2 regions of the Actinoplanes sichuanensis genome follow, and region 2 is predicted to be linked to the other one. Evidence: riboswitches for the same ligand, from Rfam matches in the RefSeq annotation. Region 2 holds a riboswitch; the other holds the start of a gene.
What was found. A riboswitch is a leader RNA that binds a small molecule or an ion and turns the genes downstream of it on or off. The one in region 2 is predicted to bind cyclic di-AMP.

Region 1 (5,101 bases), 100 kb from region 2:
CGGCGCAGGTAGGCGAGCCCGGCCTCGATGTCGAACGGCGAGGGCATCAGCGTCCAGCGGGCGATGCCCGGTTCGTCGAGGAGCGCGACCAGGTCGTCGAGATCTTCCCATCGCCATTCCCGCAGGATGACGGCGGTCCCCGTCAACCTCAGCGGGTATGGCAACGGGCTGACGGTCACCTGTCCAATCGTGCCGGTAAGACCACCTTTGGTGCTAGTGGCGATCGATATGAAGCCGTGCACGATTCCTTACCGCGTGCCGGTCGGATCACGGACACCATTTCGCGGTGCAAAATCGCACCATGTCCACACCGATGCGCACTGATGAGCACTGGGCGAATTACAACTCGCGTCAGGCCGCCCGCCCGATCCGCGAGTCGTGCCAACGGGTGCTGGCGCTCGCCGGGCCGGGCGCCGGGCGTACCGCCGTCGATCTCGGCTGCGGCGCAGGCCGCGAGACCAGGGCGTTTCTCGACGCGGGCTGGCGGGTGCTGGCTCTGGACGGCGAGCCGGGGACCGAGGCCCGCCTGCTGCGCACCATCGGCGGCCGCCATGCGGCCTTGACGATCAAAACAAGCAGATTCCAGGATTTGTACGATCTACCGCCCGCCGATCTCGTCCATGCCGGTTACTCGCTTCCGTTCCAGACCCGCGCTGAATTCGATCGGGTGTGGACACTGATCCGGTCGGTGTTGCGTCCCGGCGGGCGGGTCGCCGTGGACCTGTTCGGTGACCGGGACAGCTGGGCCGGCGACCCGAACCTGACCTTCCTCACCGAACCGGAGGTACGCGCCCTGTTCGACGGTCTGACCATCGAGCGGTGGGAGGTGGAGGACGAGCCGGGCCGGGCGTTCAGCGGCCCGAAGCACTGGCACGTCTTCCACGTGGTGGCTCAGCGCCGCTGATCAGAGCCGCTGAGCCGTGATCTCGAACCCGGCGTCGCGCAGCCGCTTGACCAGGGCGTCACCGATCGCCGTCGCCGGGGTGAGCACACCACCCTCGACCTCCGGCAGCGCCTCGTCGTCGAAGGCGAGCGCGAGAGCCGATTCGCCGAGCATGACCGCCGTTGCGGCGTACCCCGGATCGCCTTTGGCCTTGACCCGCGCGCGATAGCGCGCACCGGACGTGGTGGTGGTGAACAGATCCATGGTGAAGTGACCGTTGCGCTGGGTGTCCTCGCTCGGCCCGGCACCGGGCGCGGGCAGGAAGCGGTCCAGGACGAAGCGCAGTGGCGGCACCGCGAAGCCGATGACCAGCGCGTTCATCCCCGTTTTGACGACCGTGGCGGCGACCTTGCTCTTCACCCGCAGGACCTCGCGGTACCGGAACGTGCGGCCGTAGGCCCAGCCGCGCAACGCGTTGCTACGCCGCACCACCCGGGTGTTGTAGGACGCCATCACGAACGGCGCGAGATGCCCGCGCACGCTGGTGTCCACGTCGGACCCCGGCAGGGTGAGCATGTCGGGCTGGCGGCCGAGGTCGGGCTCGGCCTGCCGGTCCGGGCTCAGCGAGTACGGGCTGGCGCCGACCTTGCGCAGCCGGGTGTCCTTCTTCATCACGTCGACCTGATGGCGCATCGAGTCGATGGTGCCGCCACTGACACCGCCGCGCATGCTGGTCACCACGAGTGTCGTGTCGGTGAGCTCACCGGCGCCGTCCCGGCTGATCTGTTCATGCAGGACGTGCACCCCGATATCGGACGGAATCGAGTCGAAGCCGCAGGAGTGCACGATCCGTGCGCCGGTACGCCGTGCGGTCTCATGGTTCTCGTCGATGCTGTCCCGGGCGAAGAGCACCTCACCGGTGAGGTCCACGTAGTGCGTGCCGGTTTCGGCGCATGCGCGGGCGAGCGGCTTGCCGTACTTCGCATACGGCCCCACCGTGGTGATCACCACTTTGGCGCGGCCGGCCATCGTGGTCAGGGCTTCCGCGTCGTTCGCGTCGGCGACGACGATGGGCTGGTCCAGGCCGAGACCCTCCAGTTTCGCCCTGGAACGGCCGCCGAGGGCCAGGCGTGCGCCCGCTGGAGCGTGTTCGGCGAGGTATCGCGCCACCAGCACACCGACGAAACCCGAGGCGCCGTAGACGATCACGTCGAACTCACGCTCTGACTCACTCATGGGTGAGGATTGTGCACCCTCGGTGGAGGGTTCCGCACCTGTTGCGCCACGCCGAATTCAGCACGTTAGCCGCACAAAGGAAGATCAAAGCGGCTAATTTGTGACTTACAACTCCATTGCCGCGTCTCGCATAACCAACCAGCAGCGCGGCATCTCGACAGCCCGCAACAGAGTGGGCACCGTGGTCGGAACGCCGAGTCCAGCCGCCGACCACGGTTCGACGAAACCCAAGGCATGGAGCGGGGGACCCAAGAGTTCCTCGGCGCTACGGCGCCTCGGGGTGAAGCCGCGAACGCGGCCGGGCACCTCTGCCCGAACCCGACAGCTGACCTCGTAGGCGTGGAGGACAAGCTCATGGCTCAGATCGGAAGACAACTCCATCGCGCGGTCGGGATGCTGGCCGTCGGACTCGCCGGAAGCGTGGCCCTCGCGGGGCCGGCGCACGCCGACATCAACTGGGAGGCGATCGCGCACTGCGAATCCGGGGGCAACTGGAGCATCAACACCGGAAACGGCTACTACGGGGGACTCCAGTTCAGCCGGAGCACGTGGCGCGCCTACGGCGGCGGAAAGTACGCAGACACCGCGAACCGGGCGTCCAAGTCCGAGCAGATCCGGATCGCCGAACGGGTGGTGCGCGGGCAGGGCATCGGTGCCTGGCCGACCTGCGGCCGGCGGCACGCCTACACGGCGGCGTCCCGCGGCAGCGTACGAAAGGTGCACCGGTCGACCGGACGCTACGTGGTCCGGCCGGGTGACACGCTGGCGCGGATCGCGGCGCGGCACGATGTGCGGGGCGGCTGGCGAGCGCTCTACCGGGCGAACTCGGATGTGCTGAGCAGCCCACACCGGCTGCGGGTGGGGCAGCGGTTGAAGATCTGAGAGTGGGCCCGGCGCGATTTGAACGCGCGACCTACCGCTTAGGAGGCGGTTGCTCTATCCACTGAGCTACGAGCCCGACGTTGCTGAGGGTACCAGCAGGCGAAGCCCGGGTCGGTGCGGCCGACCCGGGCCCGATGGAAACCGCCTGACCGGTCAGGCCAGGTCGAAACGGTCCAGGTTCGCGACCTTGACCCACGCCTTGACGAAGTCGGTGACCAGCTTCTCCTTGGCGTCGTCGCTGCCGTAGACCTCGGCCTGGGCACGCAGCACCGAGTTCGATCCGAAGATCAGGTCGGCCCGGGTGGCGGTCCACTTGACCGCACCGGTCCGGCGGTCGCGGCCCTCGAAGGTCTCGCCGTCGGAGTCGGTGGCCGTCCAGGTGGTGCCGAAGTCGAGCAGGTTGACGAAGAAGTCGTTGGTCAGCACGCCCGGGGTCTCGGTGAAGACGCCGTGCGGCGAACCGGCGGTGTTGGCGCCCAGCACCCGCAGGCCGCCGACCAGGACGGTCAGCTCCGGCGCGGTCAGGGTGAGCAGCTGCGCGCGGTCGACCAGCAGCGCCTCGGTGGGGCGGTCGTGGCCCTTGGCGAGGTAGTTGCGGAAGCCGTCGTGGGTGGGCTCCAGCACCGCGAACGACTCGGCGTCGGTCTGCTCCTCGGTGGCGTCGGTACGACCCGGGGTGAACGGCACCTCGACGTCGAACCCGGCGTCCTTCGCGGCCTTCTCCACGGCGGCCGAACCGGCCAGCACGATCAGGTCGGCGAGGGAGATCTTCGCGCCACCGGCCGCGTCGAACTCGGCCTTCACACCCTCCAGCACACCGAGCACCCTGGCGAGCTGAGCCGGGTCGTTGGCCTCCCACTGGTTCTGCGGGGCGAACCGGATGCGGGCGCCGTTCGCGCCACCGCGCTTGTCGGTGCCGCGGAACGTCGAAGCCGAGGCCCACGCGGTGGCGACCAGCTCGGCGACCGACAGGCCGGAGGCCAGCACGGTGGCCTTCAGCGCGGCGACGTCCGCCGGGCCGACCAGCTCGTGGTCGACCGCGGGCAGCGGGTCCTGCCAGATCAGCGGCTCGGACGGGACCTCCGGACCGAGGTAACGGGTGATCGGACCCATGTCACGGTGGGTCAGCTTGAACCACGCCTTGGCGAAGGCCTTGCCGAACTCCTCCGGGTCGTCGTGGAACCGCTTCGAGATCGGCCCGTAGATCGGGTCGAAACGCAGCGCCAGGTCCGAGGTCAGCATCCGCGGCTCCTGCCGCTTCGACGCGTCGAAGGCGTGCGGCACCAGGTCCGAGCCGGCGCCGTTCTTCGGACGCCACTGGTGCGCGCCGGCCGGCGACGTGGTGAGTTCCCAGTCGTACGCGAACAGGATGTGGAAGAACTCGTTGTCCCAGCGGGTCGGGTGGTAGGTCCAGGTGACCTCCAGACCGCTGGTGATCGCGTCGGCGCCGACACCGGTGCCGAAGCTGCTCTTCCAGCCCTGACCCTGCGCCTCGATCGGGGCGGCCTCGGGCTCGGGACCGACGTTCTCGGCCGGGCCGGCACCGTGGGTCTTACCGAAGGTGTGACCGCCGGCGATCAGTGCCACGGTCTCCTCGTCGTTCATGCCCATCCGGCCGAACGTGTCCCGGATGTCCCGGGCCGAGGCCAGCGGGTCCGGGTTGCCGTTCGGGCCCTCCGGGTTGACGTAGATGAGGCCCATCTGTACGGCGCCGAGCGGCTTGGCCAGCTCACGGTCGCCGCTGTAGCGCCGGTCGTCCAGCCAGGTGTCCTCGGTACCCCAGTTGACCTCCTCGGGCTCCCAGACGTCGGGGCGGCCGCCGCCGAAGCCGAAGGTCTCGAAGCCCATGCTCTCCAGGGCCACGTTGCCGGCCAGGATCATCAGGTCGGCCCAGGAGATGTTCTTGCCGTACTTCTTCTTCACCGGCCAGAGCAGCAGCCGGGCCTTGTCCAGGTTGCCGTTGTCCGGCCAGCTGTTCAGCGGCGCGAAGCGCTGCTGGCCGGAGCCGCCACCGCCGCGGCCGTCGAAGGTCCGGTAGGTGCCGGCGCTGTGCCACGCCATCCGGATCATCAGCGGGCCGTAGTGACCGAAGTCGGCCGG
Region 2 (5,101 bases):
AGAACCTGATGACCGCGGTCGAGGCCTGCAAGCGCCATCCGGACCTGGCCCGGCGGTTCGGGGTGGACGACGAGGAGACCGCGTCGTGGCGGGACGCGGCGGCCGCCGTGCACATCCCGTACGACAAGGAGATCGGGGTCCATCAGCAGTGCGAGGGCTTCACCCGGCTCCAGGAGTGGGACTTCGAGAACACCCCGCCGGAGGGGTACCCGCTGCTGCTGAACTACCCGTACTTCGACCTGTACCGCAAGCAGGTGGTCAAGCAGGCCGACCTGGTCATGGCGATGTACATCCGGGGTGACGCGTTCACACCGGAGGAGAAGGCGCGCAACTTCGCCTACTACGACGCCCGGACGGTACGGGACTCGTCGCTCTCCGCCTGCATCCAGGCCGTTCTCGCGGCCGAGACCGGGCATCTGGAGCTCGCGCACGACTATCTGGGCGAGGCCGCCCTGATGGACCTGCACGACCTGCACCAGAACGCCCGGGACGGGGTGCACGTGGCGTCCCTGGCCGGCACCTGGATCTCGCTGGTCGCCGGTCTCGGTGGCATGCGTGACTTCAACGGCCAGCTGTCGTTCGCTCCGCGTCTGCCCAGCCGGATCAACAACCTGGAGTTCTCGCTGCTCTGGCGCGGTCTGCGGCTGCGGGTGAGCGTGACCTCGGACGAGGTGACCTACTCGCTGCGCAACGGCGGCGGCCAGGCCCGGCTCACCTTGCTGCACCACGGCAAGGAGCTGGAGGTCACCCAGGTGCGCCCGGTGACGATGCCGATCCCGGCGGCGGTGCCGGCCGGTCCGGCGCCGGCCCAGCCGCACGGCCGGGCGCCGGTCCGGCGAGCGCTGCACTGAGTCGACATACGAAACGGCCCCCGTCCGTACGGACGGGGGCCGTTCTTTGTGATGTCTCTAAAGCATCGACACGTGCACGTGGTCGGTGTGGTCACTGACCCCGTGGTAGTTGCTCCAGCCGTTCGCCGGGAACCAGATCTGCTTGTTCCAGATCACGTAGTAGATGCCGAGGGCATCGGCGTTACGCACCAGGAACGCCATCAGGTTGTTGCCGTACCGGAATTCCTTGTCGGTGTCGAACGTCGAGAACCCGGATTTCTGCAGCGACCAGTCGCAGGCGCGGCCCTTGGGATGCTCGAACGGACCACCGTCGCGATGGCAGCCGACGAAGTTGTTGAAGCCGGCCTTCTTGACTTCCTTGTACATGTGCAGCGTGCGCTTGGTGACGCAGCCGTTCGTGGTCGGGTCCTTCTCGGTGCAGCCCTCGGCCGAGAAGCCGCCGCTGGAGTTGCGGGGTGCCGGGGCGGCCTCGGGTGAGTTCGCGACCACGAGACCCTTGGTCACGCCTTTACCGCCGACCAGGGCGAGCGCGTCGACCGCGGCGTCCTTCTGCTTCTTCATCGCGGCGGCGTCCTGCTGCTGCTGCTTCACCTCGGCGTCGAGCCGGACCTTGCTCTCGGTGATGGTCCGGAGTGCCTCGTTGAGCTCACGCAGCTTGGCGTCGTGCAGCCGGTTGATCTCCTCCAGGGAGACCGCCTTCTCCAGGAAGTCGCCCGAGGAGTTGGCGTTGAGCAGGTATCCGATCGAGCTGAGGTTGCCCGTCATGTACTGCTCTTTGGCGATCTTGTCGACCTCGGGGATCAGCACGTCGCGCCGGGCCTCGGCCTGCTTGATCTGGTTGGCCAGCTGAGCCTGCGCCTTCACCGACTTGTCCACGGCCGCCTTGGCGGACACATAGCGCCGGTTCGTGTTCTCGATCACATCGGAGAGAATCGCGTCTCCGCCGCCACCGTTCTGCTCCTGCTCTTGAGCAGTGGACGACGAGCCGCCGGGCTCGGCCGAAGCCGGAGCCGAGGGTGCCGCGAGCATCACGACAGCCACCAGCGGCGCCAGGGCGTGTATCAGCCACCGGCGGGGACTTGCGGTCATCAACAGTTCCTTCCGTGTCACCGCCGACCGAGTTAGCTGACGGGTTCGGGACGGAAGCAATCCCTACCGCAAACTGCGGATACACCCCAGTGACCTGGTTCCCCGGCTCGCCTTTCGACGATTGGGCGGCGGCCTGCCGGCAACTCGGGGGCGGTGCCGTCCTGGCAGGACCGGCGGTCAGTTTACCCGAGATATCGCCGTGGATCAGACCCTGGGAACGGCCAAAAGTGTTACATCGCAACGACTATCCGTAATTGCTGTCACCGCTCGTGTCGAGGCCATTGCGCGGCGTACGAGAACTGTCGATCTGTCGATCGAGTGGGTATGGTCGGTGCGGTTCCCGCACGGGAGCCGCCGCCTAATCGCCGTAAAAAGGCGAGCCGGGGAACCAATATTCCCTGGGGTGAATCCGCTCACCAGCGGTAGGGATTTCCTTCGTCCCGAACCCGTCAGCTAACCCGGCCGGCGGCCGACGGAAGGAAATGCCTGTGCAGCAGAACACTGCGCGGCGATTAGCGGCGTTGCTGGCGCTGCTCGTCGCCGCGTGCGGACTGGCCGTCGCCTCGACGCCGGCCACCGCGGCCCCCCGGCTGCTCGCCGCCCCCGGCGACTCCGGTGACGACGGTGAGGGCGGCTCCGGGTCACTGATCGACAAGCTCGAGAAGGCCTCCAAGGGTTTCGTGGAGGCGAAGGCCAAGCTCAAGACGTCCAAGGAACAGCAGGCCAAGCTGACCGCCGAGCTGAAGAAGCTGGACGGCGAGCTCGGACCGCAGCAGGACAAGCTCGACCTGCTCGCCACCCAGGCGTACACCGCGGGCCGGGGCGGGCCGATGGCCGCGCTGCTGAGCTCCGACTCTGCCGAGGGCTTCCTGGGTCGCGCCGAGACGCTGGCTCTCGTGGCCGCCGACCAGAACCGGGCGATCGAGGATCTCAAGAGCACCCGGGAGACCCGGCAGAAGGCCAAGGACTCCATTGACATCGCCATCAAGGACCAGCAGAAGCAGGTCACCGTGATGGCGAAGCAGAAGGAGCAGGCCGAGGCCGCACTGAAGGCGGCGAATCAGGGCAACGACGCCAGTTCGTCGTCCGACGGCGGCGACAGTGCCGACGCGTCGCCCGGACCGAGTGGCAGCAGTTGCAATCAGACCGACCCGACCGGCACCGGCGGCTGTGTGACCGCGACCCTCCTGCACGCCTACAAGGAGGCCCGCGCCGACGGCTTCACCAGGTTCACCAAGTGCTGGCGAACGCAGAACAGCGGTGAGCACCCCAAGGGCCGGGCCTGCGACTTCTCGGCCGAGAAGGGCACGTTCGGCGGCGACGCCACCGGAGCCGACAAGACGTACGGCGACAACCTGGCGAACTACTTCATCAACAACGCCGACAACCTGAACGTGCTCTACGTGATCTGGTATCGCCGGATCTGGCTACCGAGCAGTGGCTGGAAGTCGTACAGCGGGGCGGGCGGAGACCCGTCCAGCGACCACACCAACCACGTGCATCTGTCGGTCAACTAGCCCGGCGCAGCAGGAGTGCGGGGCCTCACCTGCGGGTGAAGGCCTCGTACTCCTTCATCACCTCGGAGGTCGGGCCGTCGGCCCGGATCACGCCTGCCTCCAGCCAGATGCAGCGCTCGCAGGTGTCCCGGATCGACTGCTCGCTGTGGCTGACCAGGAACACCGTGCCGGCCTCCTGGCGCAGCTCCCGGACCCGCGCCTCACTGCGCTTGCGGAATTTCGCGTCACCGGTGGCCAGCGCCTCGTCGATCAGCAGCACGTCGTGCTTCTTCGCCGCCGCGATGGAGAACCGGAGCCGGGCCGACATGCCCGAGGAGTAGGTCCGCATCGGCAGCGACGAGAAGTCGCCCTTGTCGTTGATGCCGGAGAACTCGATGATCGCGTCCCGCTTCGCCTCGACCTCGGCCGGCGACATGCCCATCGCGAGGCAGCCCAGCTCGACGTTGCGGTCGCCGGGCAGCTCGTTCATCAGGGCCGCGTTGACACCCAGCAGCGAGGGCTGGCCGGCCGCGTAGATCGCGCCACTGGACACCGGCAGGAGCCCGGCCACCGCGCGCAGCAGGGTCGACTTGCCCGAGCCGTTGGTGCCGATCAGGCCGATCGCCTCACCCTTGTAGGCGATGAAGCTCACACCCTTGACCGCGTGCACCTCGCGGATGTTCGCGTTCTTGCTGCGGGTGGTGAGGCGCTTGAAGCTGGCGAGCGGGCTGGCGCTGACCGAGCCGGCCTGGTGGATCTTGTAGACGATATGGGCCTCGTCGGCGATGACGGTGGGGATCCGCTCGTTGTCAGCCACGGCCGTAGCCCTTCTCTCCGCGCCAGAAGTAGAGGTAACCGAGGACGCCGACGACCAGACTCCAGACGGTCGCCTGGATCCACAGCACGGTCGGCGTGTTGGCCAGCTCCACGTCGGTGAGCAGCGCGTGCCGGGCCAGCTCGATGAAGACCAGCAGCGGGTTGGCCTCGACCACCTGGAGCTGCCAGCCGCTCAGCACGTCGCTGAACTTGGAGACCGGGTAGAGCACGGCCGAGCCGTACAGCCAGAACCGCATGATGAACGGGATCAGCTGCTTCACGTCGCGGACCTTGGAACCGTAGCGGGCGATGAACAGGCCCAGGCCGAGGTTGAAGATCGAGTGCAGGAGCAGCAGGGGCACCAGCAGCAGCCACTCCAGGTTGATCGGCACACGCGTGAGCAGCACGATCCCCATCAGGACGAACAGCGCCACGATGAAGTTGCGGATCTCGACCAGCGCGGCGGACAGCGGCAGGCTGGCCCGGGGGAAGTGCAGCGCCCGGATCAGGCCGAGGTTGCCGGTGATCGCGTTGGCGCCGGTCTGGACCACCGACTGGGTGAACTGGAAGACGAAAACACCGATGCAGAGGTACGCGATGAAGTTCGGCACGTCACGATGGCCGCCCAGGACCAGGCCGAAGATCACGTAGTAGACGCCGGCGTTGATCATCGGGGTGAGCACCTGCCACACCGCGCCGAGTTTGGTGTTGCCCAGCGACGAGGTGATCTTCGCGCTGGCGTGCGCCCGGATGAAGTGCCGGTACGACCAGAGGGTCCGCGAATACTCCGTCAGGCTGGGAAGCCGTCCGGAGGCGCTCAAACCGTGGCGCCGGGCCAGCTCCTTGAGG

Region 1: linked by a shared signal. The riboswitch ahead of Q0Z83_RS41290 (LysM peptidoglycan-binding domain-containing protein) and the one ahead of Q0Z83_RS41745 (coiled-coil domain-containing protein) in region 2 are both predicted to bind cyclic di-AMP.

Annotation. Positions count from the first base shown of each region.
Region 1 is NZ_AP028461.1:8,980,971-8,986,071, reverse strand. Features, by position in the region: gene Q0Z83_RS41305 (GNAT family N-acetyltransferase) at 1-179, opposite strand, end outside; gene Q0Z83_RS41300 (class I SAM-dependent methyltransferase) at 302-904, shown strand; gene Q0Z83_RS41295 (saccharopine dehydrogenase family protein) at 905-2,119, opposite strand; cyclic di-AMP (ydaO/yuaA leader) riboswitch at 2,328-2,474, shown strand; gene Q0Z83_RS41290 (LysM peptidoglycan-binding domain-containing protein) at 2,474-3,001, shown strand; tRNA gene Q0Z83_RS41285 (tRNA-Arg) at 3,005-3,077, opposite strand; gene katG (catalase/peroxidase HPI) at 3,155-5,101, opposite strand, start outside.
Region 2 is NZ_AP028461.1:9,081,499-9,086,599, reverse strand. Features, by position in the region: gene Q0Z83_RS41755 (glycoside hydrolase family 65 protein) at 1-851, shown strand, start outside; gene Q0Z83_RS41750 (coiled-coil domain-containing protein) at 909-1,940, opposite strand; cyclic di-AMP (ydaO/yuaA leader) riboswitch at 1,947-2,078, opposite strand; cyclic di-AMP (ydaO/yuaA leader) riboswitch at 2,286-2,424, shown strand; gene Q0Z83_RS41745 (coiled-coil domain-containing protein) at 2,423-3,457, shown strand; gene Q0Z83_RS41740 (ABC transporter ATP-binding protein) at 3,483-4,253, opposite strand; gene Q0Z83_RS41735 (ABC transporter permease) at 4,246-5,101, opposite strand, start outside.